DNA from 4 places in the Exiguobacterium sp. E17S genome. Region 1 is predicted to be linked to each of the others. Evidence: riboswitches for the same ligand, from Rfam matches in the RefSeq annotation. Region 1 holds a riboswitch; each other region holds the start of a gene.

Region 1 (6,086 bases):
CGAAATGAACGTGCTGACTTTAAAGCCAAGCGCTTCGCCTTCACTTCGTGCGCCATCAAGGAATTGTTTCGTATGGTCGTCCGATGCTAGGTTGCGGATGACGGCGATCTTGACGTCCGATTGAACCCCTTTTGGTACATCCTTGACGACCTTCGTCGTCGTGGCTTCTCCATTCGCACAAGCCGCTAGTAACAGTGCCGGTGCTAGGACGGCGTAAGCTAGTTTTTTCATGACATATCTCCTTATCCGAGGGGTTGAAGCCCTGTTAATTGTTCAATCGTTTCTTCATTCGGTTGCGTGATGACACCAAGTTCGGTAATGATGCCCGTGATCAATGTGTGTGGTGTGACATCAAACGCCGGGTTGAAGACAGCGACGCCTTCCGGTGCTGTCGCGACACCTTGGACAGTCGTCACTTCCTGCGGATCACGTTCTTCGATTTCGATCGCGTCTCCGGAAACGAGCGAGAAGTCGAACGTCGAGAGCGGTGCTGCGACGTAAAACGGAATACCAAAAGCTTGCGCGAGCAATGCCAATTGGAACGTCCCGATTTTATTCGCGGTATCTCCGTTTCGTGTAATGCGGTCGGCACCGACGATGATCGCATCGATCTGTTTTTCTTTCAGCGTATGGGCGACCATGTTGTCCGTAATTAACGTGACATCGATGCCGGCACGTTGCAGCTCCCATGTCGTCAATCGTGCTCCCTGCAGTAACGGTCGCGTCTCACTCGCAAAAACGGATAATTCGATGCCGCGTTCTTTTGCGATGTAGAACGGCGCAAGTGCCGTTCCATAAGCAGCGGTCGCAATCGATCCAGCATTACAAATCGTTAGGATCCGGTCGCCTGACTGGAACAATTCCAGTGCATGAATCCCGATTTGACGTGACGTCTGCGCATCCTGGTCGTATAAGGCGACCGTCCGTTTTTCCAACCGTTCGCGAATCTCTTCTACCGACGTCCCGTCTTGAATGATTGGATTCAATTGATCGAGGACATTTCGCAAGTTGACGGCCGTCGGTCGTGTCGCGAGTAACGTCGCCGATGTCTCAAGCAAGGCTTGCTTGTAGACCGGTAGCTCTGCTTCAAAGCGGTACGCTTCTTGAACGAGCACGAATCCACCGAATAAGCTGATCGCAGGTGCGCCCCGGACACGTAGTTGTTTAATCGCCTCAACCGCTTGCGCGAGATCAGCAATGACTTCATAGTGCTCTTCTTGCGGTAGACGTGTCTGATCGAGAATCGTCAAGATACGATCTTCGTAACGGATACTTTGAACGAATGTAGTCATCGGCTGAGTTCCTCCGTTACGTCAAAGTTTCGTAAATCATCGAATGTCCGGCATTCTGTACGGCGTTTGATTAACGCCGCTCCTAGACGAAGAGCGTGACGTTTCCGCTCTAAGCGTTCCGTCGTTGAATCGATTGATTCTAAATCAGCGACCGGTGCAAGACCAATCGTCCGCCGAATCAATTCGCAACCGGCAAAGCCAAGGGCATCCTGCAAGATCGTGCTCAATACATCGTCGACGAGCCCCGATGTCCGGAATGGTTCGACGGCTTCCCGTTCCCATAAGGCACGGAACGTTGAAGCAAATGTCAGCCAGAACGTGTCGATGTCGCGAATCCGGGCATCACGAAGTGCTGAATAATCGGGGTATGCTGCAAAGAATAAGTGGGCGATGAACTGTCCGACATCGAATCCGAATGGACCATAAAAGGCGAATTCAGGGTCGATGACCTTCGTTTCCGTCACCGAGGCGAAGATGCTTCCTGTATGTAGATCGCCGTGCAGCAATGCATCTCCTTTTGTGATGAAGAGCGCTTCAAGTTTTGCGACTTCGCGTTTTAACTCATCGTCTGCCCATAAATATGCCACCTCTTCTTCAAGCCCGGCTTCAATCTCGTTCGTCTCCGCGTCATGGAACGGATCCGTGAAGATTAATTTTTCCGTGATGTCGCACAAGTCTGGATTGTAGTACGTTCGGGCGACACGTTTCTTTTCAACCGGACCAAGCGCAAAGTCCGATGTATGAAATAACGTCCGAGCGAGATAAGAACCGATATGTTCCGCAAGCAACGGATACTGTTCACCTGCGAGTAAACCGCTTCGAACGATCGTCAGATGTGAAAGATCTTCCATGACCGTATACGCCTCTTCATGACTAGCATGAAAAACACGTGGCACGAACGGTACGGCATGCCGTGCGAATTCACGGAGTGCGGATTGCTCGATCCACGCTCGTTCGAGCGATAACGGCCAGCTCTCCCCGACGACCTTCGCATATGGTAATGCTTGTTTTAAAATCAAGCGATGTTCGCCTTCTCGAATCCGAAAGACGAGGTTGAGGTTCCCGTCGCCAATCTCTTCTGCTTCGACGGCTCCATCGCCGATCAGTCCTAATGTCCGAACACGATCAATCGCGTCCTGTTCTGTGAATGCTTTATATGTCATCTCAGTTTCCCCCTATGTGATACACGAAAAAGCGCCTCTTTTCGTCATCGAAAAGAGGCGCAGAAAAGTCACTGCGTCCTCTTATCTCTCAGACGAAACGTCTGTTGGATGTAGCACCGTGCCCAGTGGTCGGTTGCTGCGGCGTCATCGGGCCAATTCCCTCTGCCAACTCGCGATAAGAGTCGTATGTAGTTGTCGTGTGTGATATTGATTTGAATCTTACGCAATCGACTTCCTCGCTGTCAAATCGAAATCAAGCAGAAACGGATATCATTTTTAAGTCATCTATAGAAAGAGTATTTTCAAAAAAATAAATTTTCTAAAAATAGTTTGACAAGTGGCGATTCTCATGTAAAAATTGCAATTAGATTTCACAATTTCATCCAATTCTTATCAAGAGCAGACGGAGGGACAAGCCCTACGATGTCGCAGCAACCGACCTTTTGGCACGGTGCTAATTCTTGCAGCTACTAAGCTGACAGATAAGAGTCCACGTTCGAATCATTCATGGTCTCTTGTCGCTGACGAGAGACCATTTTTTTGTTGAAGGAGGAAAGACATGGCTTATATCACTGCTACTTATCAATTGACTGCCCGTGATCGACTCGAGCAGCGCGCTGAACAACTCGCGCTTGGTCTGACAGTCGGTTCTTGGACGGAACTGAATCATCTCGAACAACAACAACTCGCCTCGTTCAAAGGGGAAGTCGTACATACCGAAGAGCGCGATGGCAAAGGATATATCACGATTCGTTACCCGGAACATAACGTATCGCGCGACTTTTCTGCGATTCTGACGACCGTCTTCGGGAAACTCTCACTCGACGGTGAAATCAAACTAACGGAATTGCTACTACCCGATACATTTACGTCGGACTTTCCAGGTGCGAAATTCGGGATCGAAGGGGTCCGTTCCTTGATCGGTGTCGAAGATCGCCCATTATTAATGAGCATCTTCAAAGGAGTCATCGGACGCGATTTATCGTTCCTTCGTGATCAACTCGAAGGACAACTCGCTGGTGGGATTGATCTCGTCAAAGACGATGAGATCCTATACGACAATCCGTTGACACCGACGATTGACCGGGCACGGATCGGACGTGAGGTCATCGATGCTCACTTCCAACGGACCGGTAAACGTGCGTTATATGCGATCACACTCAGCGGTCCCGTCTTTACGCTCAAGGATCAAGCCAAGCGATTGATTGATGCTGGAGCGACTGCTTTCTTGCTGAATACCTTCACATACGGACTCGATGTCTTACGTGAACTGGCAAGTGATCCGGAAATCAACGTTCCTATCTTCAATCATCCGGCATATAGCGGTGCGTTGATCGCTAGCCCGAATCACGGAGTCGCAGCCCCTGTCTTACTCGGCACATTACCGCGTGCTGCCGGAGCAGACTTGACGCTATTCCCGTCTCCTTACGGCAATGTCGCTTTACCAAAGGATGTCGCCCGTGGCATCGCGGTCGAAGCGACCCGTCTCGGTCAGACGAAATCAATCTTCCCGGTTCCTTCAGCCGGTATTCATCCTGGACTCGTCGCTCAACTCGTACGAGACTTCGGGATCGATTCCGTCATCAACGCCGGCGGCGGCGTACATGGTCATCCGCAAGGTGCTGCGGCTGGTGTCATTGCTTTCCGCCAGGCACTCGATGCGGCACTCGCAAATGAATCCCTATCGGCGGCAGCATCGCGTCATGAAGAATTACGGATCGCCCTTGACGCTTGGGGGATCAAGTCATGACCGTACGGATTCTTTGTGACTTCGACGGTACGGTGACGACGCAAGATAACATCATCGCACTCATGCAACAATTTGCGCCAGCGAGTGACTTCGAACCGTTGAAACGCGGCGTACTCGACCGAACGCTATCGATTCAGAGTGGTGTCGGGCAAATGTTCGCACTTCTGCCGTCTGACGGAAAAACAGCCTATCTTGACTTTTTGTTGGAGCGTGCAGTCATTCGCGACGGATTTTCGGAGTTACTTCAGTACAGTCGTCGTCAAGGAATCGATTTTTCGATCGTCAGCGGTGGAATGGACTTTTTCGTCGAACCGATCTTAGCGCCATTCCTTGAACAAGAACAGATTTACTGTAACGTCGCCGATTTCAGTGGTCCATTCGTCCATATCGATTGGCCAAACGCCTGCGATGCCCATTGCACGAACGGGTGCGGCTGTTGTAAAACGTCCGTTGCCCGGGCATTGCGCAAAGACGATGACGTCATCATCGTCATCGGTGACTCGGTGACGGACTTCGAACTCGCGAAACAAGCGGATCGTGTCTATGCCCGTGATTATCTGATCACGTTGTGTGAAGAGAACGATATCGCCTATACACCGTTTGAGACGTTCCACGATATCGTTCATGATTTAACGCGAGCGGAGGTGACAACATGACATTCATGCGACGGTATGAAGAGCTACGCGCCATCAAACAAGAGCTTGCGGCGCGCGATTGGTTCCCTGGTACGAGTGGCAATCTCGCCATTCGGACGTCCGGTGTCCCGGTTGAATTCCTTGTGACGGCAAGCGGAAAAGATAAACGGCAGACGACTCCTGACGACTTCGTTCATGTCGATGCGACCGGTCAATTGATTGGTGAGCAATCCGGGCGTCCTTCCGCTGAGACATTGCTCCATGTCGAAGTGTTCAATCGAACGGACGCCGGTTGTTCTCTGCATGTCCATACGATTGCGAACAATGTGATTTCGGAACTCTATGGCGATCAAGGCAGCATCACCTTTTCCGGTCAAGAAATCATCAAGGCACTCGGACACTGGGAAGAGGATGCGACGGTCACGGTACCGATCATTCCGAATCATGCGGACATTCCGACGCTTGCCGCTGCTTTTGCACCGCATGTCACAGCGGACAGTGGTGCCGTCCTGATCCGCAATCACGGAATCACGGTCTGGGCACCGACCGCCTTTGAAGCAAAGAAACACCTCGAAGCCTTCGAGTTTTTATTCAATTACACGTTGACGTTGCAATCATGCCGTCAATCCATTCATTAAAAGGAGGAATCATCTCATGGCAACAGTCTTATTCCAAGAAACAAACACACGGTATACGGATCAAACGGAAGTCGCTGACTTCCTCGCGTCACGCGGCGTTCTTTACGAACAGTGGGACGTTTCGAAACTTCCAGCGCCTCTCGTTGAGAACTTCACACTGACGGATGCAGACAAACAAACGATTCTCGATACGTTTGCTCCAGAAATCAAAGACGTATCAGAACGTCGTGGGTATCAGACAGCTGATATCATCTCACTTTCGGATACGACACCGAACCTTGATGAGTTACTCGTCAACTTCCAGAAAGAACATCACCATACGGATGATGAAGTTCGTTTCATCGTTAGCGGTCATGGCGTCTTCGCGATCAAAGACGAAGAAGTCGGCTACTATAACATCGAACTCAATCCTGGTGATTTGATTTCCGTTCCTGTTAACACACGCCACTACTTTACGCTTCAAGACGATCGTAAAGTCGTTGCTGTTCGGATCTTCGTCACGACAGACGGCTGGGTTCCGATTTATGAAAACGAGACGTCAACGGTCTCTTAAGAACGATATAAGCGCTGATTTCCTTTATGTGAAGGAAATCAGCGCTTTTCTTATC
Region 2 (6,086 bases), on a different contig from region 1:
AGCGTGCGGTACGTTTGAAGCACCAACGACGAGTGTCTTGTCGTCGCTACCTGATCCTGATGATTTTTCGCCACATGCAGCAAGGCTGATTGCTAAGACGGATACAGCAGCAGTACCTACGAATTTTTTCCAAACTTTCATGAATGATTCCTCCAATATGAATAAAATTTGAATTAACGTTTATCGATCGCACGGATCAGCAAATCACCAATGATTTGGATGACGAAGACGATCGCTAAGATTAAGAGTGTCGCAATGACGATGACATCGTTTTGAGAACGCTGGAATCCTTCGATGAAGGCCATGTCCCCAAGTCCACCTCCGCCGACTACTCCGGCCATTGCCGTATAACCGACAAGTGAGACGAGTGTGACCGTGATACCAGAAACGATGGCAGGCAACGCTTCCGGGATTAAGACTTTATAGATGATTTGGAACTTCGTCGCCCCCATCGATTCAGCTGCCTCGATGACACCTTTATCGACTTCACGTAACGCGAGTTCAACCATCCGACCGTAAAATGGTGCAGCACCGAAAATCAGTGCCGGTAATGCTGCCGTTGGTCCGAGGAACGAACCGACGATTGCTGTCGTAAATGGAATCAATAAGATCAGTAAGATGATGAACGGAATCGAACGGAAGACGTTGACGATCAAGCTCAACACTGAATAGAACGCCCGATTCTTGAACAATAACTCTTCGTTTGTCGCATACAATAGTAAACCAATGATCAAACCGAGAACGAATGTCGAAACCCCAGCGATTGCCGTCATATAGACGGTACTGCCTGTCGCTTCCCACACCATGTCCCAATCTAGGTTGTCAAAGAATGAAATCATCGGTGATCCACCTCCACTTCAACATCACTGGCTTGAAGCTTCGTGATGACCGCTTGTGTTGCTTCTGTTTCCCCGATCAACTGAATGAACAGTGTACCGAGTGCCCCTTCCTGTGATTGACCGACGTTTCCGCCGATGATGTTGAACAGGACCGGTGAATCCTTCATGACTTCCGCGAGGATCGGGCTTTCCGCTGTCGATCCGACGAACGTCAACTGAACGATTTTTCCGGTTGGGTACCGTTCGCGTAGTTTCGCGAACGTCAACTCGTTTTCCGAAGGCGACGTCAATTGTTTGACGAACTCCTTCGTCATCGCTTGCTTCGGATGACGGAAGACCTCTGCGACCGGTCCTTGCTCGACGATTTTACCGGCTTCCATGACGGCGACCCGGTGACAGATTTTTTGAATGACGTGCATCTCGTGTGTGATCAAGACGATCGTCAGTTTCAGTTTTTCATTGATGTCAACGAGTAACTCAAGGATTGAGTCCGTCGTCTTCGGATCGAGTGCACTTGTTGCCTCGTCACATAAGAGAACGTCTGGGTTCGATGCCAGTGCCCGAGCGATACCGACACGTTGCTTTTGACCACCCGATAATTGCGACGGATAGGCTTTTTCGCGTCCGTCTAAACCAACGAGTTGGATCAATTCCGCGACTCGTTCCTTGCGGTGTGCTTTCGGGAAGCCACCGAGCTCGAGTGGGAACATGATGTTCTCTTCGACCGTCCGTGACCACAGTAAGTTGAAGTGTTGGAAGACCATCGAGACATTCTTGCGGACGCCTCGTAATTCTTTTGGTTTTAATGATGTCATTTCAACACCATCGATTTGGATTGAACCACTCGTTGGTGCTTCGAGCATATTCAGTAATCGGATCAGGGTCGATTTCCCTGCTCCGGAATAACCGATTATTCCAAAAATTTCACCGCGCTCGATTGTCAGATCGACATTCGCGACGGCTTCGACCGCTCCGCGCTTTGAGCGATAAATCTTTCCTACGTCTTGTAAACGAATCACAACTGTCCCTCCTAAAATAAAAAAGTGCGCGCGTTTTAGAGCAAACGCGCGCACTTTTCAGTACACAAAACCATTTGCTCTCATCTCCCAGACTTTTGTCTGCTGGAATTAGCACCACTTCGGATTAGATCCGCGGTTGCCGGGTTTCATCGGGCCAGTCCCTCCACCACTCTCGATAAGAGTTTCGGTATTAAGTTTGTAGAATATATTCTGAATATTAGCAGGGGTTATTTTTGTTGTCAAACAGTTTTTTCAGAAACTTTTTCGAGGAACGTGAAAGCACGTGTTAAGTCTTCTTTCAAATCTTCTGCGTCTTCAAGTCCAACTGAAATCCGAACGAGACCGTCCGTGATACCGAGTTCTGCCCGACGTTCTGCTGGGATCGACGCGTGCGTCATCCGTGCCGGCACCGAAATCAGACTCTCGACGGCACCAAGACTTTCAGCAAGTGTGAAGAAGTGTGTCGCCTCGACGAGTTTTTCTGCGTTCGCTGCTGAACCAACATCAAAGCTGATCATCCCACCAAATCCAGTCGCTTGTTTCGCTTGGATGTCGTGACCAGGATGCGATGCAAGTCCCGGGTAGAAGATGTTTGAGACAATATCTTGCGCTTGTAGGAACGCAACGAGATCATGTGCTGTCTCTTCGATCGCATCCATCCGGATACCGAGTGTACGAAGACCACGGACGAGCAAGAAGCTGTCTTGCGGTCCAAGTACGCCGCCTGTCGAGTTTTGGATGAAGTGAAGCTCTTCGCCGAGCGCATCATCTTTGACGACGACAAGTCCAGCGACGACGTCCGAGTGTCCGCCGATGTATTTTGTTGCACTGTGCAAGACGATATCTGCACCGAGTGCGAGTGGTTGTTGATGATATGGTGTCGCGAACGTGTTGTCGACGACGAGTTTAAGATCGTGACGTTTGGCGATCGTTGCGATTGCTGCGATATCCGTAACTTTCAACAACGGGTTCGTCGGTGTTTCGACGTAGACGATCTTCGTGTTGTCTTGGATCGCTGCTTCCGTTGCCGCAAGGTCCGTCGTATCGACGAATGTCACTTCGATGTTGAACTTCGGTAAGACGCGTTGCATCAAGCGGAACGTACCACCATAGACGTCATCTGTCATGACGATGTGGTCGCCAGACTCAAGCAAGTGGAAGACGGCATGAATCGCTGCCATCCCAGAACCGAAGGCAAAACCACGTGCGCCGCCCTCGAGATCCGCAATCAATCGTTCGATGCTCGTCCGTGTCGGGTTCGCTGTCCGTGAGTATTCGTATCCGTCCTTAAGTTGACCGATTTTATCCTGCTTGTATGTGCTTGTTTGATAGATCGGAGGTGTGACGGCTCCTGTTGCCCGGTCGACACCTGTTCCTCCATGAATCAATGCTGTCTTCTTACGCATGAGTTTCGTCCACCTTTTCAAAGATTTGTTGGCTTAAGTAGCGTTCGGCACTGTCTGCGAAGACGGTGACGATCGTACTGCCGGGGTGACGCTTCGCGATATCAAGCGCAGCAACGAGCGCTGCACCTGCTGAACTACCGACGAGTAATCCTTCGCGAGCAGCGAGTGTATGAACCGCGTCAAATGCATCACGGTCAGAAATCGTATGAATCTCGTCGACGAGTTCACGCGGAACGAGACTTGGCCATTTTGCTGTTCCAATGCCTTCTGTCTTATGCGGACCGGCTGGACCACCATTTAAGACGGAGCCTTCCGGTTCGACGATTGCTGCTTTTGTACCGAGACGTTGTTTTAAGAAGTCCGCTGTTCCGGCGAACGTACCACCTGAACCACAACCGGCAACGAACCAGTCGATGTGCGGCAAGTCCGCAATCAGCTCAGGACCGAGTGTCCGCTGATACGTGACTGGGTTCTCTTCGTTTTCGAATTGTAACGGAACGTAACTGTTCGGAATTTCCTGACCGAGTTCTTTTGCCCGGTCGATAGCCCCTTGCATATCGAGTTCAGTCGGCGTGTTGACGACGGTTGCGCCGAGTGCCCGCATCAACGTCTGCTTTTCCTGACTGAATTTTTCCGGAACGACACAGATGACTTTGAGATCGTATTTTTTAGCGGCGAGCGCTAAGCCGATGCCGGTATTCCCGGCTGTCGGCTCGATGATCGTACCGCCTGGTGTCACATGTCCGTTTTCGATTGCTGCATCAACGAGTTGAATGCCAAGGCGGTCTTTGACGCTGCCCCCAGGGTTCATCCATTCGAGCTTCGCCAAAATGCGCGTACCAGCAGGCAAATCGAATGAAGTGATCTCGTAGAGTGGTGTGTTTCCGACGAGGTCGCGGACGTTGTTCGCGATCATCCGAAGACGATGTCCCATTCATCACGACCGGCAAGCATTTTCTCGGCATAGTGCTTCGCTCCTTTGAGGTCATGTGCGCTCGCAAATCCACATTGGACTTCGTTTTGCGCTGGAATCTCTTCTGCTGCGAGGACGTCTTTCAACGTCTTCTCAACGAGTTCGCTCATTTTTTCGACCGAGTCGAAGTTCATCATCGCCATGTAGAAACCTGTTTGGCATCCCATTGGCGAGACATCGATGACATCATCCGAGTAGTTACGGATGTTTTCAGCAAGTAAGTGCTCGAGTGTGTGCATCGCACGCATCGGCATTTGCTCAACGTTTGGTTGCGTGAAACGAATATCGTATTTGACGACTTGGTCGACTTTACCTTCTTTATAACCCGCGACGCGGATATAAGGTGCTTTGACTTTCGTATGATCCAGGTTAAAGCTTTCGACGTTCATTTTTTGAAGTGCCATGATTTATTCCCCCATTTTCTCGGCTTCTACGAGCCAGACGAAGTGATTGTATTGTATAAATTTAACAGTGAATCCTCGTGCTGTAAACAATTCTTCCATAACTGGAACCAACGGGTAGAACTCGCGTTCGAGATCTTCCGCTAACGCATCAAACCCTTGAGCACGTGCTTCACGAATCGTTTGCAGGCGTGCCTCTTCTGAGACGAACATCGTATCCGCGTAGACGATTTTTCCGTCTGCCGGTAAATGTGATGCCATCAGTTCGATTGCTTCTCCCTTTTCCTCATCTGTTAGATGATGAAACGCATACGTCGAAACAAAACTGCGTGCTTCCTTCGCCTCGAACGAGAGGAAGTGACCGTCTTGTACATCAAGTGACGGAATCTTTTCCGTCAGGATTGCCCGCATCTCCGGACTTGGTTCGACGGCGAGTACGGCGTCGTGACGTGCCAGAAGACGTTGTGTCAGGTTCCCTGTGCCTGCTCCGAATTCAATGACCGGCGACTGCGCTTTATCCGCTACTGTATCCAAAATCTCATCGTATCGACGAAAAACCTCTTTATACTCCGGATCGTGTCCGGTTACTGTCTCGTCATACGTCGATGCCCATTCTGTGAAAACATCCATAAAACGTACTGTCATGCCTTGTCGTCCTCCATCTCACCAGTTAATTCCGAGTAATCGGATATGAATTAAAGTAATTTTCCTTATTCGCATTGTAGCAAGGAGATGCTATCCTGGCAAGCGACCGGCTCGAAAAACTTCCAGAAAACAAAAAAAGGCGTTGCCGGCGAACCGACAACACGAATAATGTGGTTAGAAATGCTACGAAGGAAAACCCAGCTCCATTCGGAATTGTTCGCTCTTCCGCGTGGAGGACGGCGCCTGTTCGACATGATCGCCAGCTTACGTTCACTTCCTGATCGGTCCTTTCGATCCACCACCCGTTCATTGCACCGCTTCGTCTTTGGGGGACGACTTAAGGGGAAACAATACACCGGCTTAGGATGGGAGAAAGGGTTCAGGACTTGAATCGTATTGAACGATCATCTCTGCTAGACTTCCTATAATGCATTTCTAGAAGTTGTTATGAATATACCATTCATATTTCTGCGTTGTCAACGAATTATTGTAAATATTCCGACAATTTAACAAAAAGAAAAATCCAATCGGACTTTTCTTACCGTTCTTGACAGAAAGCAAAGACGTTTTGAACGGACTGGAAGGCATAAAGTCGCTCTACGACTTGATTTTCTTCAATTCGCAACAACGCAGGAACACTCATGACACGGGCTTCTTCTAAGAAATCCGGAATGAAATTCCCGTTCGCCTTCTGAATCGATTGACCTGATTCCGTTGCTTCGACGATATCGAGCATACGTTCCGCAATGGCGCATGTCCCGCACATCGGTGCATAGACATACAATAGCCCGTTTTCTGGGACG
Region 3 (6,086 bases), on a different contig from region 1:
GCAAAGGCGATGTAGAGGACGAGATTGGCGATGAAGATGTACTGAATCGAAAAGGCAGCGATTTGACCGCTGACAGCTGTCCCGAGCGCTACACCAACGTTTTGTGCGACATAGATCGCATTAAAGGCACGACGCCCGCCTTCAGGCCAAATGACACCCGTCATCGCGTAGATCGTCGGAAAAACCATCCCACCGACGAATCCAATCAATCCAAGCATCGCGACGTATCCGAGGTACGTCTGATGAAACAGCAACAAGCCGACGGAAGACAGGACAAGTCCGATGACACTGATGACAAGCGTCTTCTTGCCACCGAGACGGTCAAACGCTTTTCCACCTAAGTAGTTTCCGACGATTGCTAAGGCCGAGTTGACGAACAACGCCATCCCTGCTTTTGTCATCGACTCTCCTAGATATTCATGAATATATAATGTATTAAACGGCCATAAAAAAGAGGATCCCGTCGTATTGATGGCCATCGCAAGGACGAGGATCCAGACCGCTTTTGGTAATTTTGGCATACCTGTGGTCCTCCTATTTCATTCTCAACCTTGCCACTTTACGCAATCCGTCCCCTAGCTGTCAAGCCACTTCGCTTTTCGTCAACGAATCAAAAAATGATATAATGCAGAAAGAATCTTGCACATACTGAACCATTACTAGAAAAACAGATCATAGGAACAGGAGTCTATGCCATGTCACTTGCCCGTGTACTACCTTATACGAAACAATTACTCGAGTCCGTTATCGAACCCGGAGACTGCGTCGTCGATATGACTGCCGGAAATGGACATGATACACAGTTTTTAGCAGAACGCGTCGGTCCAGAAGGTCGAGTCCTTGCGTTCGACGTCCAGGCACAAGCCATCGAGGAATCGACTCGACGTCTCGACGAAGCCGGAATGTTAGCACGCGTCGACCTTTATCATGAAAGCCACATCCATGTCGGTGCCCGTCTTTCGGACGAACAACGTCCTGTTCGTGCCGGTGTCTTCAATCTCGGCTACCTGCCTGGAAGCGACAAATCGATCACGACGACAGGTGAAGAGACGCTCGAAGCACTCGATGCCCTCCTCCCGGTCCTCGCTCCCGGCGGTCTTGTCGTCCTCGTCGTCTATCACGGTCACCTGGAGGGAAAACGGGAACGCGACGCTGTCCTCGATTACGTCACAGCCCTTGATCAGCAAGATTATGCCGTTCTCCAGTACCGTTTCTTGAATCAACAAAATCATCCCCCGTTTATCATCGCGATCGAGAAAAAAGTACGCGGATGATGGGACACAAAAAAGTGATGCCCCTTTTTAGAGGCATCACTTTTGTTATTTCATTCTTCAACAAGCTTAAAGAACAACATTAATTTTTCTGCAAACCGTGTGTTCAACCGTTCGAAACTAAAATGCGGAAATCCGTGTAGACGTTGTAAGTAAATCTGATCGCCACCCATTTTCCGGCATACTTCAAGCGTCAACTTGACGTCTGCGAACTGATCGTCCGGTGCATAAAAACAAGCCAAGTTCACACGCGGCAGTTTTTTTCGTTCCTCGTCATGTACGACGATCTCTTCTTCGATTTCCCGGTACTGTGCATAGGTCAGTTCACCGATGCGAACGGTATCTTCCGTACTTTGACCAAACGGCAACGTACCGAGTGGCGCATCGGGCCGGAAACGATCGAACGCACTTGCAAAGACTTGTTTGACGCCTCCGAGTTGTTTTGACGGATGCCAATCAAACAACGGTGAAATGAACGCAAGGCTTGCGACCGGTAATTCATATTCTTGCAACAGACGATTGACGACGAGTGCGCCCATGCTACAGGCAACGATATGAATCGGTAGCTTGCGTTTCCCGGCTTCACGTAATGCTTCTTTTAACAGTTGACCATGCTCTTCAAACGAGATGCGACGTGGTGCGTCGACAAGTAATACTTCATACTCTCGTTCGAGTACCCGAATCAAGGCTTCACTCGGACGGGCACGCAGTTGTAACGGATAGACTAATACGATGATTCCTGTTGGTTGTTCAACCACAAACTCACCTCTTCACTTCATACTTCCTTTTTACGATACCTTATTTCAAACGCACACGAAACCGTCCCAAGACGGATTTCATGAGGCGACATGGCGAAGACGAATGACAGATTCTACTTGCCCAAAGACTTCTTCCGTCATCTCACTGAGTTCTTCAAAACCGAATGAGGTTAAGAACTGACGTGCTTTATAGTTACGTGCCTCCACGTATACTTCGAGTGGGACGGCTCCTTGTCGTTCGAGTTCACGGATCAGCCGTCGCCCGATGCCGTTTTGCTGATATTTCGGCAAGACGTACAGACGAATGATCTCCCACGTTCCCTCAACATCAACAGCATGAATGAAACCGACGATTTCCTCATCGATGATTCCGACATAAAAATACTCTCCCCGTGCTTCTTCCGCCGTCCGGATCGCACGAACGACTTCTTCTTGCGGATACGCCTCCTGCACGAAATGCGCTTTCGAACGTTCGGAATAGATTTCTGCATACGTATCCAACCAAGATGTGACGGCAATGTCATGAATACGTCCTGCATCAGCTGGAATAGCTTCGCGTATTTCCATAATCGGAACCCCCCTTTGTATTCATACGAATCGACTCATGTACTTTTACCCTCTTCTAGAAAAAACATTCGTTTCCTGCAAAGTTCCCCGTAAACAAAAAAGTCCGAAAACCCGCGTAGGGTTCTCGGACTTTTTGATTATGCGAAACGTTTTGCTTGTTCTTCAAGAACTGCTGCTTTATCTGTTTGCTCCCATGGAAGCTCAACATCTGTACGACCGAAGTGACCGTATGCAGCTGTTTGACGATAGATCGGACGACGGAGATCAAGCATGTTGATGATTCCAGCCGGACGAAGATCGAAGTTTTCAGCAACCAATTCGACGAGTTGCGCTTCAGGAAGTTTTCCTGTACCGAATGTGTCAACCGCGATTGATACTGGGTGCGCGACACCGATTGCGTACGCGAGTTGAACTTCTGCTTTATCTGCAAGACCTGCAGCAACGAGGTTCTTCGCGACGTAACGTGCTGCGTATGCAGCTGAACGGTCGACTTTTGTTGGATCTTTACCTGAGAATGCTCCACCGCCGTGGCGTGCGTATCCACCATACGTATCAACGATGATCTTACGACCCGTCAATCCAGCATCTCCTTGTGGTCCGCCGATGACGAAACGACCAGTTGGGTTGATGAAGAATTTCGTTGCTGCGTCGATGTATTCAGCCGGGATGACCGGTGTGATGACGTGTTCTTTCAAGTCAGCTTGGATTTGCTCAAGCGTGACTTCTTCTGCGTGTTGTGTCGAGATGACGATTGTATCGACACGAACCGGCTCGTTGTTCTCGTTGTATTCGACCGTGACTTGTGTTTTTCCGTCCGGACGAAGGTAGTCGAGTTGACCGTTTTTACGCACTTCTGCCAAACGGCGTGCGAGACGGTGTGAAAGCGAGATTGGAAGTGGCATGAGTTCTGGTGTTTCTTTCGTTGCGTAACCGAACATGAGACCTTGGTCTCCTGCACCGATAGCATCGATTTCTGCATCAGACATGCTACCTTCACGTGCTTCAAGCGCTTGGTCGACACCAAGAGCGATGTCTGCTGATTGCTCATCGATTGATGTCAATACAGCACACGTGTCTGCATCGAAACCGTATTTCGCGCGTGTGTAGCCAATTTCACGAATTGTCTCACGAACGACTTTTGGAATGTCGACGTAAGTTGATGTCGTGATCTCACCTGCAACGAGAACAAGACCTGTTGTGACAGAAGTTTCTGCCGCAACACGTGCGTTTGGATCCGCTGCGAGGATTGCATCAAGAATTGAATCCGAAATTTGGTCACAGATTTTATCTGGATGACCTTCAGTGACTGACTCCGACGTGAATAGTCGGCGATTAAGGTTTGTCATGTATGACCCTCCCAAAAAAGAATTTGACGGTGTACTCATTTCCCCTAGTTGAGTGGGACGGTAAAATGAAAAAAACCTTTCCAAGTCCAAAAAATGGTCAGGGAAAGGTTGTGCGTTCTTCCTTTACCCTCTTATCGTTCGAAGTGTTTACTTCGCTTCAGGAGAGCACCTTTTCCCTCATTAATATGTGAATTAATGTAGGACGGTTGCCGGGTTTCTTCGGGCCTTGTTCCCTCCACCTGCTCAGAATAAGAGTATCCGTTACGAATTACATGATATAAAGTTGTACCTACTCTGTCAAGCAAGGTTTCAAATTCTAGTCGAAACTTTTTGAAAGAGATGTTAAACTGTTAATGCTGAAAGCGTTTCCAGATAAATAGAAATCAGCACCAGAAAATGATTGCTCTCTCTTTAGTATGTCATATATAATAAATGTGTCATACTAAATTCAGTGAGCCAAAACCAACGTAGGGGAAAGGTGGGGTCAGGATGCCGATGACGGTCCTGAATATCGAAGAACTACTCAAGAAAGAGCATGTGTTCAAACAACTATCTGTTGCTGAACTTGTCGAACATGCGATTCGAAACGAAGAAGGTGTCCTTGCTGAGAACGGCGCATTATCTGTAGAAACGGGGAAATTTACAGGTCGTTCACCAAAAGATAAGTTCATCGTCCGTGATTCTTCCTGCGAGTCTCACATTGATTGGGGTCATGTCAACCAACCAATGGATGGAGACAAATTTGAACAATTGTTGCAAAAGGTTCTTCGTTACATGAACGAAGCCGATCAGCTCTACTACACAGAAGCTGCTGCTGGAGCAGATACGCACTTCACCCTTCCGGTCCGTGTGCTCACACAATACGCTTGGCATAACCTGTTTGCCAAACAACTTTTTTTACGCGAGTATCCTGAAGTGGCTGCCTTCGAACCGTTCACGGTCGTCTATGCGCCACATTTCAAAGCAGATCCTGCCGTTGACGGAACGAACTCCGAGACGTTCATCGCGATGTCGTTCGAACACCGGATCGTCTTGATCGGTGGAACGGAATACGCGGGAGAAATCAAAAAATCCATCTTTTCCGTCATGAACTATCTCTTGCCACAAGAAAATGTCCTTTCGATGCACTGCTCGGCAAACGTCGGACACGAAGGCGACGTCGCCTTGTTCTTCGGTCTATCCGGTACTGGTAAGACCACCCTGTCAGCAGACGATAGCCGTCAATTGATTGGGGACGACGAACATGGTTGGTCGCACGACGGTGTCTTCAACATCGAAGGTGGATGTTATGCAAAGACCGTTAACTTATCGCGTGAAAAAGAACCGCAAATCTTTGACGCGATCCGTTTTGGAACCGTCCTTGAAAACGTCGTGCTCGACGAAGCCCGTCATCCTGATTACGATGACACATCGTTGACGGAAAATACGCGTGCTGCTTATCCGATCACTGCAATCGATAATATCGCTGTTCCGTCACGTGCTGGTCACCCGAAGACAATCGTCTTCTTGACGGCTGATGCTTACGGTGTCTTGCCTCCGATCAGTAAATTGACGAAAGAACAAGCGATGTATCACTTCCTATCAGGATATACATCAAAACTCGCCGGAACAGAACGCGGTGTCACGGAACCGGAAGCAACATTCTCAACATGCTTCGGTTCACCGTTCCTTCCACTGATGCCTGAAAAATATGCGACGATGCTCGGCGAATTGATTGATCGTCATGGTGTCACTGTTTATCTCGTCAACACAGGCTGGACAGGTGGTGCTTACGGAACAGGTAGTCGCATGAAGCTATCGTATACACGGACGATGGTCAATGCTGCCGTCAACGGCACACTCGCAACGATTCCAACAGAAGAACATCCGATTTTCGGACTTCATATGCCACTTGAAGTTCCAGGTGTTCCAAGCGAGTTACTCAATCCGGTACGCGTCTGGTCGAATCCGGACGAATACGACACACAAGCGCGGTCACTTGCTGAGAAATTCCAACACAATTTCCTTCGCTTCGAAAGTGCGACGGATGCGATCAAGTCAGCTGGTCCACGCCTATAAAAAAGAGCCTTCGGGCTCTTTTTTTATGTTTAAAAATCGGTAAATCTCTTAAGAAATTAATTCATGATCAACAAAAAAAGAAGTGC
Region 4 (6,086 bases), on a different contig from region 1:
GGATGCAAGGACCTTTAACGCATCACGGACAGGCGAGCGACTGACTGAAAAATCAGAGGCTAATTTGTTCTCAGATAAGATGGTACCGCTTTCAATCCTTCCTGAAATGATGCGCATCCGTAGCTCGTGTGCGACACGATCTCCGGCGGAGGCTTTTGATAACCACTTCAAGGGGTATAACATTTCTGACATGGAATCACCTGATTTCTAAAGTGAGTATACTTGTATACAAGTTAGTATATACGTTTTTTTCTAAAATGCAAACGCTTAACTTAAAACGGATCGATCTACGCAGAAATCAGGAAATCGGTTCCAAATATGTTAGGGTGAAGGAGTAAGCAACGCACAGAACGGGTAAGGAGGAGATAGTACATATGAACATGTTAGTTGTAGGTGCAGGGGCAGTTGGAGGCTATTTCGGAGGTCGTCTTGCTGAGCAAGGGGAGCAGGTGACATTCCTCGTCCGTTCGAATCGATATGAACAACTACAAAAAACAGGACTACACATCACTAGTCCTCATGGCGATATGACGATTACGCCTCAGTTGATAACACGAGACATGCGACCGGATCGTGCATTTGATGTCATCTTGCTTTCAACGAAAGCCTATCACTTAGATGACGTCCTACAGGACATCGCGCCATTCGTTTCGAGCGAGACGTATATCATTCCTTTGTTGAACGGCATGCAGCACATTCGACGGTTAACAGAAGTCTTTGGAGAAGATCGAGTTTTGGGTGGTCTTTGCTTTATTGAGTCGACGCTTGATGCAGAAGGGCGCATTGTACAGACAAGCCCGTCGCATCGGCTGCTATTTGGTTCACGAACCGGTAAACCAACAGCGCGTCTAGAGAAAATCGCAGCGTGTTTTGCGAAAGCGAAGGCACCAATGAAGTATTCGATGCATATCATGGATGACATGTGGCAAAAGTATCTCTTCATTTCGACATTCGCGGGCGTGACGACGCTATTTCGCTCAGCAATCGGTCCGATTCGGAAAGAAGCTGTTGGACGTCAAATGATCCTAGACGTCATGGCGGAAGCGAAACAGGCGATGGAAGAACAAGGCGCAGTCTTTAATGACGATGTAGAAGCGGTCTTACTGAAGCAGATGCATGCAATGGAAGATACGATGAAATCATCGATGTTACGGGACATGGAAAAGGGTCAGCCCGTCGAAGTGGAACATTTTTTCAGTGCATTATTGAAGCCTGCTACGACTGATCAGATGTATGCCTTGAAATTAGTCGAAGCGAATCTACGCATGTATCTCGAAACGATTAGATAGTCACATTTTTCTATTTTAGAAAAATGATGGAGTGGTGCAAATGTTTCGTTTTGATGACGAAAGACCTGTTTCCCTTAGGAATCGTTGACTTCCGAAATAAAGTTCATCTATTCTTAATGAGATTGAAAAAAACTGATAATATATTTTTCCGTATTTTTTCTTGCAAGGACGAATGAAGCAGACGAGAGGGGAAGTTTATCCATTATGAAACGTATTATTATTCGTGCAGGTATGACACCATTCGAACAGTTCGATGCTCCTTATTTGATGAAACATAATTCCATTGGAGGAAACGTTGGAAATCTTATCTATCAATACAGTATCTTTCGGACGTTGATGACAGAAGGTACGACGATCACACCTGACTATTACTATTACGACGAAGAACGGGCAGACGAAATCAATGCCAACTTTGACCTTTATGTCATTCCGTTAGCGGACGCATTCCGAAAAGAATTCGTACCGACGTTACGGAAATATACACGTCTCATCAAAAAATTAAAGATTCCAGTCGTCGTCATCGGTGTAGGGTTACGTGCACCGTTTGAACCAGACTTAGATGGTGGATTCCCATTCGATGAAGATGTCAAAGCATTCGTCAGTGCCGTTCTCGAGCGCTCGAGCATGCTGGGTCTTCGCGGGGAGATTACGTCGAAATACTTAACACGTCTTGGTTTCCGCGAAGGGATCGATCATCGCGTCATCGGATGTCCTTCGATGTACGCGTTCGGTCGCGACTTGCACATCCGTGAAACGAACATCACACCTGAGTCGATGATTACGGTCAACTCGTCACGTTTAGCTCCACAAAACGTCCTCGATTTCATTACACGTGGGATGGAAGAGTATCCAAATCATTACTTCATTCCCCAGTGGATGAAGGAACTGAAGTTGACGTATACAGGGACGCACCCGATCGCAGATCTTTCAGTGACGAACTATCCGGTGAAAATGTCGGATCCTGCTTACATGAATGATCGGGTTCGTTTCTTCTTGAACGCACAGACATGGTTCGATTTCATCGGACAAGCAGACCTTAGTTTTGGTGCACGCTTGCACGGAAACATCACAGCAACGCTTGCAGGTACGCCGAGTATCCTCATTCCAAAAGATGCACGGATGCGCGAATTGACGGATTACCATCAGTTGACGCACATTTGGGCGAACGACATCACAGCGGATACACAATTATCCGACGTCGTAGCAAGCGCTGACTTCCAAAGTCCGGCACGTGTTCAAGCGCGTAACTTCGACAACTTCGTTGACTTCTTGAACGTGAACAATCTTGAGCATATCTACCAAGAGACGAACTATCCTGAGAATGTACCGTTTGACCGTCAAATGGCGCAAACCGAGTTGCTCCCACCAGTCCAACCGATCTCTGGCGTAAGTCTTGAGGAAGCAGTCGCTCGTTTTGAACGGTTCTTCCCGGAACAAGAGAAGAAGATTGCGGATGCGCAAAAACAAACAAAAGCACAATTAGCTGAAAAAGATAAGAAAATCAAAGCATTGCAGAAACAAACAGGAACGGCTCAAAAGGATCAAGAGATTGCGGCGCTCAAAGCGCAATTGGCTGCCCAAACGAAGAAAATGAAGCACCAGCAAGGAACATTGAATCGGAAAGCGGTTCGTGCAGCCTTGAAAACAGCGGATTTATTCGCCAAAAAATAAACCTCCAAACATTCCGGATCGATACGATGCGGAATGTTTTTTTGATAGGAGTATTCTGAATTGTGTTGACAATTTGAAAAAGACTTGATAGGGTTAGGAACAATTACATACTTATCCAGAGAGGTGGAGGGACTGGCCCTATGAAACCTCAGCAACAGGTCGAAAGATACTGTGCTAATTCCTGCGGGTGCTGCACCCGATCGATAAGATTTCCGAATTGTCGACCGACGCATCCGTGAGGATGCGTTTTTTGTTTGAAATAGGTGGAACGAGGAGGAAATGGATTCATGAAAACGAGCGGAGCATTTCGACGCAAGATGGAATCACGTCATCTGATCATGCTGTCGTTAGGTGGTGTCATTGGAACAGGATTATTTTTAAGTACAGGTTATACGTTGGAACAAGCAGGACGCGTCGGAACGATTTTATCGTATTTGATTGGGGCCGTCGTCGTTTACTTAGTCATGTTAAGTCTCGGTGAACTCGCCGTGCACATGCCGGAAACCGGATCATTCCATAAGTACGCAACGAAGTACATCGGACCCGGCACCGGTTATACAGTGGCCTGGCTCTACTGGCTGACGTGGACGGTCGCCCTTGGTTCAGAATTCACGGCAGCAGGCATTTTGATGCAACGTTGGTTCCCGTCGATTCCTGTATGGGTGTTCAGCGCATTGTTCGCTGCGATGATCCTCGTTATCAACGTCTTGAAGGTTCGCGTGTTTGCTGAAGTCGAGTTTTGGTTTTCCGCCATTAAGGTCGTGACGATCATTGCTTTCATTTTACTCGGTGCGGGAGCAATCGTCGGCTTCATTCCACTGCAAGATGGTAGCCCGGCTCCATTCTTTTCTTCGTTAACCGAAGGCGGGTTGTTCCCAAATGGCGCTTTCGTCATCTTCATGACGATGCTTGCCGTGAACTTTGCTTACTCGGGAACGGAATTGATCGGTGTCGCAGCGGGTGAAGCAGTCGATCCGAAACGGACGATTCCGCTTGCGATCCGGACGACAATCTTGCGACTCGTCCTCTTCTTCGTCGGTACGATCATCGTGTTAGCCGTCTTATTACCAACGGATGGGAAAGGTGTACTCGAAAGTCCGTTCGTCGCCGTGTTTGAACGAATCGGAATTCCCTACGCAGCAGACGTGATGAACTTCGTCATTTTGACAGCGATCTTGTCGGCAGCGAACTCTGGACTTTACGCCGCCTCTCGGATGCTCTGGTCGCTTGCGAACGAACGCATGATTTCACGATTCTTCGCCCAGGTGACGCCAAGTGGGGTTCCACTTCGAGCCGTATTGTTCAGCATGCTTGGCGGAGGACTTGCCTTGCTGTCTAGCATCTATGCAGCAGGAAGTGTTTATATCGCGCTCGTCTCGATTTCCGGTCTTGCTGTCGTCGTCGTTTGGATGAGTATCAGCGTTGCCCAGTATCGCTTCCGGAAGCAATTTCTTCGTGAAGGGCATACGGTCGACGAATTGGTCTATCGCACACCACTCTTTCCATTCGTACCGATCGCCGCTTTCGTCGTTTGTTTGATTTCCTTGATTGGTATCGGATTTGATCCGACACAACGAATTGCCTTGTACTGTGGTATTCCATTCATCGTGATCTGTTATGTCGTTCATGCGTTCACGAATTCTTCTCAGAAACGGAGTGTTGAAGATGTCCCGAATCAAAAATCCAGTTGATCAACGATTACAGGAAGTTCCCTTTCTCATTTTAGATGGTGCCCTTGCAACCGAACTTGAACAGAAGGGATTCGACCTGAACGACCCGCTTTGGTCAGCACGTCTCTTAATCGAAGCACCGGAACAGATCGAACACGTCCATCGTGACTACTTTGAAGTAGGTGCCGATGTTGCCATCACTTCAAGCTATCAAGCAAGTATCGAAGGGTTCAAGCAACGTCATATCACGACAGAGGAAGCACAGTCGCTGATTCGACAAACGGTCACCTTGGCGCAAAACGCACGCACGCGTAGCGGAAAGAGTGACGCATTAATCGCAGGATCAGTGGGTCCTTATGGTGCCTACTTAGCAGATGGTTCTGAGTATCGCGGTCATTATGGAGTGTCAGCAGATGTGCTAGAAGCCTTCCACAGACCACGGATCGAAGCATTGATTGAAGCGGGGGCTGATCTGCTGGCATTTGAGACGATTCCGTCGCTCGAGGAAGCTGTCGTGTTGTTCCGGATTCTCGAAGCGTATCCGGAAGTGTCCGCTTGGCTGACGTTCTCGCTTCAAGATGCGACACACATTAGTGAAGGAACGGCACTTGCGACGTGTATTGAAACGGTCGGACAACATCCACAGCTCGCAGCAATCGGTGCAAATTGTTTTCCGGCATCTTACGCGACCGACTTTATTCGTCACGTCAAGGCGTTGACGGACGTGCCAATCATCGTCTATCCGAACTCCGGTGAGGTTTATGATCCGGTCGCAAAAACATGGTCGGGTACGAATCAGTGTACGTCGTTCCAAACCGTCGCGAAGACATGGTATGAGGCAGGGGCACGATTGATCGGTGGTTGTTGCCGAACGTCACCTGAACACATCGCACAAATTCGTTTGGTTTGTCAGGTTTCTCATACATCATGAAGAATGACGAAAAAACGGACGCGAAATCGATTGATTTCGCGTCCGTTCCTTTAAATGGTGTGATTTCGTTACCGCTCGCGCAAGGCACGGTTGAATTGTTGCAATAGACGTCCAAAATCTTCGGCATCGTCCGATGGCCAATCCGTCAGGAGACGTTCGATGCTCGCGAGGCGCGCTGTCCGGTAAATCGTGAGCTCTTCTTGTCCTTTATCCGTAATATGATAGAAGAAGGCACGACCATCTGTCGGATCTTTTACTTTTTCCACAAGTTGCTTCTGATCGAGCGCTGCAGCTTGGCGGCTGACGGTCGAGACATCAAGCTGAAGTTCACGGGCAAGTGTTTTGACACCGACGTTGCCGGAATCCGCTAGTTGTCGCAGTAAGAGGTAGGAAGCACGATCTAAATTGCGATTGTCTGCCGTCGCTGTCGTCAAGCGCCGGATCAGGATTGCTAACTCCAATTCAATGGTTTCGAGTGCTTGTTGAGACATCGGGTATCTCCCCTTTCAAAAAAGTCTCTCTGTC

Evidence for each region. A riboswitch is a leader RNA that binds a small molecule or an ion and turns the genes downstream of it on or off. The one in region 1 is predicted to bind S-adenosylmethionine.
Region 2: linked by a shared signal. The riboswitch ahead of AC3B4V_RS07475 (methionine ABC transporter ATP-binding protein) and the one ahead of mtnK (S-methyl-5-thioribose kinase) in region 1 are both predicted to bind S-adenosylmethionine.
Region 3: linked by a shared signal. The riboswitch ahead of metK (methionine adenosyltransferase) and the one ahead of mtnK (S-methyl-5-thioribose kinase) in region 1 are both predicted to bind S-adenosylmethionine.
Region 4: linked by a shared signal. The riboswitch ahead of AC3B4V_RS13285 (amino acid permease) and the one ahead of mtnK (S-methyl-5-thioribose kinase) in region 1 are both predicted to bind S-adenosylmethionine.

Annotation. Positions count from the first base shown of each region.
Region 1 covers NZ_JBYLRU010000002.1:302,805-308,890, reverse strand. The annotation lists gene AC3B4V_RS10775 (sugar ABC transporter substrate-binding protein) at 1-231, opposite strand, end outside; gene mtnA (S-methyl-5-thioribose-1-phosphate isomerase) at 243-1,292, opposite strand; gene mtnK (S-methyl-5-thioribose kinase) at 1,289-2,455, opposite strand; SAM riboswitch class I at 2,534-2,637, opposite strand; SAM riboswitch class I at 2,843-2,944, shown strand; gene AC3B4V_RS10760 (2,3-diketo-5-methylthiopentyl-1-phosphate enolase) at 3,015-4,205, shown strand; gene AC3B4V_RS10755 (2-hydroxy-3-keto-5-methylthiopentenyl-1-phosphate phosphatase) at 4,202-4,861, shown strand; gene AC3B4V_RS10750 (methylthioribulose 1-phosphate dehydratase) at 4,858-5,478, shown strand; gene AC3B4V_RS10745 (1,2-dihydroxy-3-keto-5-methylthiopentene dioxygenase) at 5,495-6,031, shown strand.
Region 2 covers NZ_JBYLRU010000001.1:1,445,865-1,451,950, forward strand. The annotation lists gene AC3B4V_RS07465 (MetQ/NlpA family ABC transporter substrate-binding protein) at 1-141, opposite strand, end outside; gene AC3B4V_RS07470 (methionine ABC transporter permease) at 174-839, opposite strand; gene AC3B4V_RS07475 (methionine ABC transporter ATP-binding protein) at 836-1,858, opposite strand; SAM riboswitch class I at 1,936-2,040, opposite strand; gene AC3B4V_RS07480 (bifunctional cystathionine gamma-lyase/homocysteine desulfhydrase) at 2,098-3,264, opposite strand; gene AC3B4V_RS07485 (PLP-dependent cysteine synthase family protein) at 3,257-4,180, opposite strand; gene AC3B4V_RS07490 (S-ribosylhomocysteine lyase) at 4,177-4,641, opposite strand; gene AC3B4V_RS07495 (class I SAM-dependent methyltransferase) at 4,645-5,283, opposite strand; gene AC3B4V_RS07500 (thioredoxin family protein) at 5,822-6,086, opposite strand, start outside.
Region 3 covers NZ_JBYLRU010000001.1:1,388,084-1,394,169, forward strand. The annotation lists gene AC3B4V_RS07170 (MDR family MFS transporter) at 1-521, opposite strand, end outside; gene mnmM (tRNA 5-(aminomethyl)-2-thiouridylate-methyltransferase MnmM) at 675-1,274, shown strand; gene AC3B4V_RS07180 (serine aminopeptidase domain-containing protein) at 1,325-2,029, opposite strand; gene AC3B4V_RS07185 (GNAT family N-acetyltransferase) at 2,108-2,596, opposite strand; gene metK (methionine adenosyltransferase) at 2,734-3,942, opposite strand; SAM riboswitch class I at 4,071-4,197, opposite strand; gene pckA (phosphoenolpyruvate carboxykinase (ATP)) at 4,432-6,000, shown strand.
Region 4 covers NZ_JBYLRU010000004.1:174,735-180,820, reverse strand. The annotation lists gene AC3B4V_RS13300 (GntR family transcriptional regulator) at 1-192, opposite strand, end outside; gene AC3B4V_RS13295 (ketopantoate reductase family protein) at 375-1,289, shown strand; gene AC3B4V_RS13290 (polysaccharide pyruvyl transferase family protein) at 1,494-2,960, shown strand; SAM riboswitch class I at 3,069-3,170, shown strand; gene AC3B4V_RS13285 (amino acid permease) at 3,248-4,651, shown strand; gene mmuM (homocysteine S-methyltransferase) at 4,626-5,561, shown strand; gene AC3B4V_RS13275 (MarR family winged helix-turn-helix transcriptional regulator) at 5,630-6,052, opposite strand.